2 regions of the Rhodococcus sp. 320_ES genome follow, and region 2 is predicted to be linked to the other one. Evidence: riboswitches for the same ligand, from Rfam matches in the RefSeq annotation. Region 2 holds a riboswitch; the other holds the start of a gene.
The links. A riboswitch is a leader RNA that binds a small molecule or an ion and turns the genes downstream of it on or off. The one in region 2 is predicted to bind cyclic di-AMP.
Positions count from the first base shown of each region.

Region 1: linked by a shared signal. The riboswitch ahead of AC59JP_RS07815 (transglycosylase family protein) and the one ahead of AC59JP_RS02860 (C40 family peptidase) in region 2 are both predicted to bind cyclic di-AMP.

Region 1 is NZ_JCAWAG010000002.1:232,514-236,925, reverse strand. It holds gene AC59JP_RS07825 (helicase-associated domain-containing protein) at 1-1,250, opposite strand, end outside; gene AC59JP_RS07820 (hypothetical protein) at 1,311-1,502, shown strand; gene AC59JP_RS07815 (transglycosylase family protein) at 1,571-2,188, opposite strand; cyclic di-AMP (ydaO/yuaA leader) riboswitch at 2,197-2,383, opposite strand; gene AC59JP_RS07810 (glycosyltransferase 87 family protein) at 2,456-3,871, opposite strand; gene AC59JP_RS07805 (hypothetical protein) at 3,977-4,192, opposite strand; gene AC59JP_RS07800 (cold-shock protein) at 4,377-4,412, shown strand, end outside.
Region 2 is NZ_JCAWAG010000001.1:549,224-553,635, reverse strand. It holds gene AC59JP_RS02870 (hypothetical protein) at 1-275, opposite strand, end outside; gene AC59JP_RS02865 (C40 family peptidase) at 443-1,486, opposite strand; gene AC59JP_RS02860 (C40 family peptidase) at 1,626-2,177, opposite strand; cyclic di-AMP (ydaO/yuaA leader) riboswitch at 2,221-2,388, opposite strand; gene AC59JP_RS02855 (hypothetical protein) at 2,503-2,784, opposite strand; gene AC59JP_RS02850 (DEDD exonuclease domain-containing protein) at 2,910-4,412, shown strand, end outside.

The DNA.
Region 1 (4,412 bases), on a different contig from region 2:
AGATCCGCGTCGTCGATGGAGTCGCCTGCAGGGAGGTCGGCCAGCACGCCCAGCACCACGCGGCGATCGCGCGGTGCCGCCGTCGACCGGGCCTCGTCGGACAGCGCCGCCACGGGCTTGTCGTTCGCGTCGCGCATGCCGATGAGCCACGGTAGTCGTGCGGTGTCGAGCCACCCGGTGGCCAGCGCGTTCCATCGTTTCGCGGGCGAGGCGGCGGTCCAGGCCTCGACGGCGGGGGTGGGTGCCCACATGTCGTCGCCGCTGTCGCCGGGCGGGGGCGGATCGGGTATGCCCGACGCGATGAGGCCGGCTGCGGCAAGGAGTTCGACCACGAGCGCCGCTCGACTCTCGTCGATCTCGGCGGACTTCGCGATGCGCCGCAGTTCACGTACGCCGAGACCGCCCGCTTTGAGTGTAGGTGCCGGCGCGGAGCTCAGAGCGTCGATGACGCCGGCGCACTGACGGAGTAGGTCCAGAGCTTCACCCGCTGCGGCCGCGTCGATGTCGGCCATCGGATGCGATACCGCGGTGACGGTCGGCGGCACCAGCGACGACGGATCCGAGACCGGCTCGCCGCGCAGTGCCTGGGAGACCTGCGGGGGGAGCTCGACCGTGTTCTCGTCGAGCCAGGTGAGCAGGCCCGCCGCCAGCAGACGCTGCACGGGACGGTCGGGGGGCGTTCCCGGCGCCGCGTCCTTCGTACGCCCGATGGACGACGATTTCGCCAACGTGGTCAGCAGTTCGCGCTCGCGCGGTTCGACCGACGCCAGCGCCGCGTCGACGGCCTCCGCGGTCAGATCGGGTTTCGCATCGAGGATTCGCCCCACTCGCCACGGCACGGCGTCGCGCGCCGACGGGACCATGGTCAGGTCCGTGGTGCCGCGTACGAGAGCCCGGCTTCGCAACACGTCGAGCGCAGCCGTGACGGATTTCTTGGTGGCGCGTTTGCCGACGAGGGTGTCGAGCCTGCTGCGCGGCACGGGGTTGTCGTCGGCGCGTTCGAGGGCGAGGAATTCGAGAACCGTGAGCGCGAGGGTGTCCAGGTCCTCCGCGGCGCGCAGTACCGACGCGCGCTGCGAAGAGCGGCCGGCAAGCACGTCGAGTGTCGCGGGGGGCGGGACGGTGAGGTCGGGTCGCAGACGAAGCATCTCGGTGAGCTGCTCGTCGGTGCGGGAGGACATCCAGTCGGTGAGCGTTCCCACGCTGCCGGGTGGTGTCGAACCCGCTTTCGGGCTCTCGGTGTCGGTCATCGATCATCAGAGTAGATACCTGGGGTGGCAGATGCCCCGGCGCGGATGTCAAAATGAGCTGTGGCTAACAAACCGAAACAGCGATATGTCGATCCGGGCTGGCCGAAGGGCACCGACGACGAGGACCATCCGGTGACAGAACTGGCGTCGTCACGCGCGGGTGGGCTCTCTCCGTTCGGCGAGGACACGGAGTTTCCGTTGCCCGTGGATTCTCTTCCGTACGCGCACCCCGAGACGGTCATCAACCGCTGACCGCCGTGTAGCGAGCAGAAAAAGCCCCCACCCGGTCGACGGGTGGGGGCTTTTCTCGATGCCCGGATCTAGCGGGGGAGCAGGTTCTTGTTGGCTTCGTAGAAGCTGACGACCTGCGGGTCGAGCTGAAGGTTCTGCGTCACGGACTGGACGAAGTTCACGACGTTGGGATCGCTGGTCACGGCCTTGACCGCGTCGGTGATTCCCTGGATGGCCGCCTGGTTGGAGTCCTGCGCGTTCTGACCCAGCGAGGTCAGGTCGGGCAGTGCCGGTGCGGCGGGGACGGACGGTGTCGCCGGGGTGTCGCGCTCGGTCGGCGCGCTGCTCAGTCCGAGCTTGGCGGAGCAGGAGGGCCATGCGCCCCATCCCTGGCTGCCGAGCACGCGCTCGGCAACGGTGATCTGCTCTTCGCGCGAGGCCTGGTTGGCGGTCGCGGCGTATTCGCCACCGCCGTGCGAGGTCCACGTGCTCGGGGAGAACTGCAGTCCGCCCTGGAATCCGTTGCCGGTGTTGATGCCCCAGTTGCCGCCGGCTTCGCACTGCGCCAGCTTGTCCCAGTCGGAGTCGGGTGCGGCGTTGGCGGTTCCGGAGAAGGCGAGACCCGCGGTGGTCATGATGGCGCCGGTGACGGCGACCTTCGCGACGGTCTTGCCCGTGGTGCTGGGTTTGCGATGACGTCCGCTCATAAGGGTAGAAATCCTCTCCACACGCGCCTGCGAGGTCAGCTGTCGGGTTCGGGCTGAGAGGTAGCCCGGCGTTCGCGCCCCTGGCTGGGACGGTTCGGCTTCACCCCGAGGACTGCAGACGAATCTGCTGCCCGGTTGCACTAGGGAGACGTGGTGGGTCCCCCGCCCTCGTCCCTGATTCTGCTTAGTCGGAAGCCCTTGGCCCGCGGGACGAGGTTTGGCGCGGCGGGTAAGGACGGCGGCCGAACTTTCCGGCCGAGGGAGAATCTACGTGTGTTCCGGGGAGGATGTCACTATTCGATAACTATGGGTGTCGTGGTGGGAGTTTCGTCGCTCGACATCGCGCCGAGACTTCTCCCTGCTAGACGGTTCGGCGGGTGCTGTGACCGGGTCGGGGGTCGTTCCGTTACCTACCCGTGATGTGACGGAAGTCACATCACGAAATGGTGTCGATGTCGAGGGCCCGACGGCTCCGGTCGAGCGCAACGCGATGGCGGCACCGATCAGCACCGCGAGATAGGTCAGCGGGTAGGCGCTCTGAATCACGACTCCGACGACGAACGACGGCGGCGGGAGCATGAACGTCCCGATCGCGCGGACTCCGTCGGGATAGGTGTGGTACCAGCACGCGAGCGGGGCGCTCAGTGCGACGGGAAGAACCCAGAACGCCGGCAACCGACGGATCGCGAGATCCATGGTCATCACGATCAGGGGCACGAACCACACCCAGTGATGACCCCACGAGAACGGCGACACCATCGGCGCTGTCAGCCCGGTGATCGTGAGTCCGAGAAGTACGTGACCGCGACGATGAGCCACGACCGCCACGGCGATGCCGGTCGCGCCGACCACGAGGACGCACGCCGCCCACAGCAGGACGGGCGGGTCGACGGTTTCCATCCATCTCGGCAGCGCCCCGCGGATGGATTGATTCGCCCCGCTCGACGGTGCGCCGATCCGGGTCGATTCCGACACGGCCGTGAACCAGTACCGCGCCGCGTCGCCGGGGATGACGACGAAACCGGCCACGACGGTCATGAGGGACGCCAGTGCCGCCGTGACCGCCGCACGCCATTGCCGGGTCGCGGCGAGGTAGACGACGAACAGACCGGGAGTCAGCTTCGTGCCGGCGGCCAGACCGGTGGCGACACCGCGTAGCCGGCTGCCTTCGGGGCGGGTCAGATCCCACAGCACCGCCACCATGAGCAGCAGGTTGATCTGACCGAACCAGATGGTCATCCGCACGGGCTCGAGCCAGGTGAACACCACCGCGAGCGACGCGCTGACGACCGTGAGCCACGCGTCGTTCGCGTATCCGAGATGTCGCCAGCACAGGCGGACCGCGATGTACACGAGCACCAGGTTGCCGACCCAGAACAGCAGTTTCGTGGTGACCATCGACATCAACCCGAGCGGAGCGAAGATCAGCGCCGCAAAGGGTGGATAGGTGAAGGGGAGGTCGTCGATCAGGTTGCCGTCGTAGAGCGGGGTGCCGTGCAGCACGGTCGTGCCCCCGGCTCGATAGACCCCGGCGTCGACCGCGTTCTGGAACAGGCCGAACAGGGGAGTGTCGAGCGGAATGAGGCGGTCGTGCGCGATCAGAGCGACGACGGCGGCGACAACCGAGAGGGCGACGACGACGCGATGCGCGCGGAACGAGCGGTCCGGCGCACCCGCAGTCATGAGCACGAGTCCTTCGCCACGCTCGAGACTTTAGAGCACGATTGGTACGTTTACCATCGACGCACCGGCGAAAGCCGCTTTCGGTTGTGACACGCCATCAATCGGCTAATGCCGAGCGCGTCGACCGGACCGAAGAGCGAACGCGAGCATCAAGACGAAACCGAGCGGCAGAAAGACCATGGCCGTCAGGTAGAGCCACAAACCCGGGGCCCCGCCGGTCAGCAGAACGGCGAACATGGCGACGATGGCCACCACGCCGATCGCGAAGCACACCGACGCGAGGGCCAGCAGCACGGGTGTCTTCTTCCGAGTCTCGCTCACAGCTACCCACCGTAAACCCCGCCGCGGAAAACCCCGGTGCCGAGCCGGGCCGTGCGCGAGTAGGATGAAACGAACTTCGCGCCCCGCTCGGCAGTGCACCGTCGCATTCGGTGACCGACCAGCAGGCGGCGCGAATTTCTTTTGGACCAAGTGCGTTTCGAGCAGAGTGAACGGGTGATCTACGGTGCCGACCGGCAAGGTGAAGTGGTACGACGTCGAC
Region 2 (4,412 bases):
CCGATGTCGGCGCCCGCGTATTCGTACCGCAGCACAACCGGGGGCGCCCACACGTCGACGGCCCCCGTGATGGCGTCGGCCGTCGCCGGAGGCACAGGTGTTTCGGGCGTGTTCGGATCGACTTCGTAGCCGAAATCGGCGAGCGGAACCCCGGTCAGGTTCTGTGCCCGCCGAATTTCGGCGTCGACGAACGCCGGGTCGGCAGACGGATCGAAGAGGGAACGCAGCGTGTCGACGTCATCGGACCGGACGGCCGTCCCCCATGCTGCGAGCAACCGGTTCAGGCCGTCGGTGCGCTGCTGGTCGTACGACGGCGCGGACGAAGCAGAAGGCGCAGTGTCGGACGAAGCAGTGTCTGACGAAGCAGTGGTGGCAGGCCCGGATCCGCACGCAGCCAGAAGTGTCGCTCCGACGACGACCAGCAGGACCGAACGCCACCGGCTCAGTAGCGTCGCGCTCCGTAGAACGGCCAGCGTGCCATTGATTCGACCTTCACCGGAACGCCGAAGGTGGACGCGTGAATGACGTTTCCGTTACCGACGTACATGCCCACGTGTGTTGCGCCGGGATAGAAGATCACCAGGTCACCCGGCTGAAGATCCTGCCGGTCCACCGGCGTTCCGCCCGCGGCCTGGGCCTGACTCGATCGGGGCAAGGTGACGCCGACCTGCTTGTACGACCACACCATGAGCCCGGAGCAGTCGTACCCGTCGGGCCCCGTTGCGCCCCACACGTACGGCTTGCCGATCTGGGTGAACGCGGCCTGCAGCGCCCCCATTCGCGACCCCGGAGTGAGTGTGGCCAGAATCGTCGCGGGGTCGAACCCCGGCGGGTACGGGGTTCCGGCGAGCGCCGCCTTGTCCTCACCGCTGAGTGCACCGAACGCAGCCATGACATCGGCGATCTGGGTCTGTAGTTGACTCTGCTTGTTCTGCAGGTCGTCGCTGACCGCTCGCGCCTGCTCGGCGGCCACACGCGCCGCGTCTGCCGACTGCTGCGACGCGTCCTTCGCGGTCTGCGCCGCCGCGGTCGCCGACATGAACGTGTCGACCTTGTCCCGCGTTTCGGCGGAGATGACGTCCAGCGCCGACATCTGATCGAGCATCTGCTGAGGTGAGTCGCTGACCATCAATGCGAACAGGCGATTGGTGCGGGCGCCCTGGTAGTTGGCCTGCGCGATCTTGTCGATCGTGGGCTGGACGGCAGCGATCTGCACCTGTGCGGCGTCGAGGGCGGCTTGGTTCTCCGCGAGCACCGCATTCGCGCGATCTCGGTCGGCCGTCTTGGCGTCGAGGTCGATCTGCGCGTTGTGCATTGCCTCGGTGGTCTCTTCGGACTGCCGAGAGAGCTCCGACAGCCGAGTCGAGGGGTCTCCGGGCGCCGGATCCGCGCCGGCGACGGTGGCAGGACCCACGAGGAGTCCGACGGCGACCACGGCCGTCACCATCAGACGGCGCACTGAGCGCTGGCGATCCGAGAACGACACGGTGGATGGAACTCCTGTTCGGACGAGCGTGGCTGGTGGTTCATCAGAGTACTACCGAGTAGTTCCCCGTTACGAGGAATGGAGCCAAACCAAAAGATTGGTTTGACTCCATCCATCGAACTCTGGGTCGGTCGAGCGATCAGGCGAAACGAGTTGCCCCGTCGACCGGCATCGAAGCGAGCGGAGCGATCTTGACCGGAACACCGGACGTGGACGCGTGCACGACGTTGCCGTTGCCGATGTAGATACCGGAGTGCGAGCCGCCGTAGAACGACACCACGTCGCCCGGCTGCAGGTTCGCCGTGGAGACGGGAACACCGGCCGACGCCTGCTCGTAGCTGGTACGGGGGATCTGCAGTCCGGCCTGCTTGTACGCCCACTGGACGAGGCCCGAGCAGTCGAACGCGTTGGGGCCGGCTGCGCCGTAGACGTAGGGTGCGCCGATCTTGCTCTCGGCTGCGTCGACCGCCTGCTGCGCGGCCGACGTGGCCGGAGCGGGAACGGCGGGAAGCTGAGGTGCGGCCGGAATCTGCGGCAGCGGCGGGAGTGCCTGCAGGATCTGGTCGGGAACGTCGAAGGTGCCGACACCGGGGATGGTGACCGGGGCTGCGAACGCGGGGGCCGCGGGGATCGCGATTGCGCCGGTGGTGAGGGCTCCGGCTACGAGGACGCTGCGGACCGGCCGCGACATGCTCGACGGTTTGCGGTGTTTCGCCACGAGAGAGAAGTACTCCATTTCTTCCATTCGTCCGCCGACCGAGTTAGCTGACGGGTTCGGGCTGGGAAGATCAGCCCTACCCACCGATGCCGGGTTGCGGCTCGGCGGGATTCACCCCAAGTAGAACGGTGGGTTCCCGGTACGACCACCCGAATGGTGGTGGCCGATTAGGCGGTGACGCTGCGATGCGATCCCGGATGGAGCAGCATGACTTCGCAATGTCTCGGAAAGATTACGAAATGGCATCCCTCCTGTCGAGTCCTGTCTGACAACGTGTCGCGGAACGGTCACGATTCGGTCACCCCGCGGCGTGCGCACCCCCGTCCGAACGTGGTTGGCCGGGCTGAGCCGGAGGCGTCGGAAGCGCCGACGTGACCAACCTGAGACGGGGTACCAGACCACTGTCCGCAAGCACGGCCATGGCGTCTCGTTCCTCCTGCTCGAGGTTGATTCGGAGGTCGTCGTGACCGACCGAATCCAGCCCTCGCTCGGGCATGCCGGGCTCCCCCAGAAGCACCGTCACAACGCAGTCCCGGCACGCGTCACCGCGCACCAGACATTCGCCACAATCCACGATCATGTGATCCTCGTCTCACTCGGGAATTCGTCCGGATCCGTACCCGAACGACCGCAACGTAACGGGCACCTCCGACACGTTCGGTCGAGCGGACACGTTGTCGGTGCCCCCACCTACCGTCACGTCTCGTGATCGCTCGACCCGCGTCCTCCGGACAACAGCTCGCGTTCGACGAGCTCGATCAGTCGTTGCGCGACACCACGTTCGTGGTGGTCGACCTCGAGACCACCGGAGGTCGCCCGGACGAGGACGCGATCACCGAGATCGGCGCAGTGAAGATCCGCGGCGGTGAGGTCATCGGCGAGATGGCCACCCTCGTCGACCCCGGCCGCAGCGTTCCTCCGTACATCGTCGAACTCACCGGAATCTCCACGGCCATGCTGGTGGGTGCGCCGCGTATCGAACGGGTTCTGCCGAGCTTCATCGAGTTCGCGCGCGGATCGATCCTCGTCGCGCACAACGCGCGGTTCGACGTCGGCTTTCTCAAGACGGCTGCCGCCAGAATGGACGTGGCGTGGCCGCCGTTCCAGGTGCTGTGCACGGTCAAGCTCGCCAGACGCGTGCTGACCCGAGACGAGGCACCGTCGGTCAAGCTCTCCTCGCTCGCGCTGCTCTTCGGCGTGCAGACCCGTCCCATTCACCGCGCCCTCGACGACGCACGGGCCACCGTCGAGGTGCTGCACAACCTGATCGAACGGGTGGGAAACCAAGGGGTGCACAGCTATCCGGAGCTGGTGGACTACCTCCCCGCCGTACCCGCCGCCCACCGAGCGAAACGGCACCTCGCGCACGGACTGCCGCACGCGCCCGGGGTGTACCTGTTCCGCGGGCCCTCCGACGAGGTTCTCTACGTCGGCACCTCGTCCAACCTGCACCGGCGGGTACGCAACTACTTCACCGGGTCCGAGACGCGTGGACGCATGAAGGAGATGGTTGCCCTCGCCACCCGCGTCGACCACGTGGAGTGCGCGCACGCCATCGAGGCAGGCGTTCGAGAACTGCGACTCCTCGTCGCGCACGCCCCGCCGTACAACCGTCGGTCCAAATTTCCCAAGCGCGGGTGGTGGATCGCGCTCACCGCCGAGGCCTTCCCGCGGTTGTCGGTGGTGCGCACGCCGACCGCACAGTGCCTCGGACCGTTCTCCGGCCGTACGGCGGCGGTCGAGGTGGCTGCGCTCGTGGCCGAAACCTGCCGCATCCGAACCTGCACGCGTCGCATCCCGGCTTCCAGGCAGCACGGGTGTGCGGTGGAATCGGTGGGAGGGTGCGCCGCGGCGGGAGACGGCCCACAGGACGCGGAGGCCTACGCCCCGGTCGCGCAGACGTTCCGAGACCTCGCCGCGGGAGTCGACTCGTCCGTCGTCGACGTCCTGCTCCGGCGAATCGACGATCTCGCCGCAGCCGAACTGTTCGAGACCGCCGCTCGCCTGCGCGATCGAACCGAAGCGCTCGTCACGGCACTGCGCCGAATGCAGCGGCTGAGCTCCCTCGCGCGGCTCGAACAGATCGTCGCTGCCCGGCCCGCCCAGACCGGGGGGTGGGAATTCGTGGTCGTCCGATTCGGCCGCCTGGCCTCGGCCGGCGTGGCCCGACGTGGTGTGCCCCCGATGCCCGTCGTCGCTGCGCTCGTA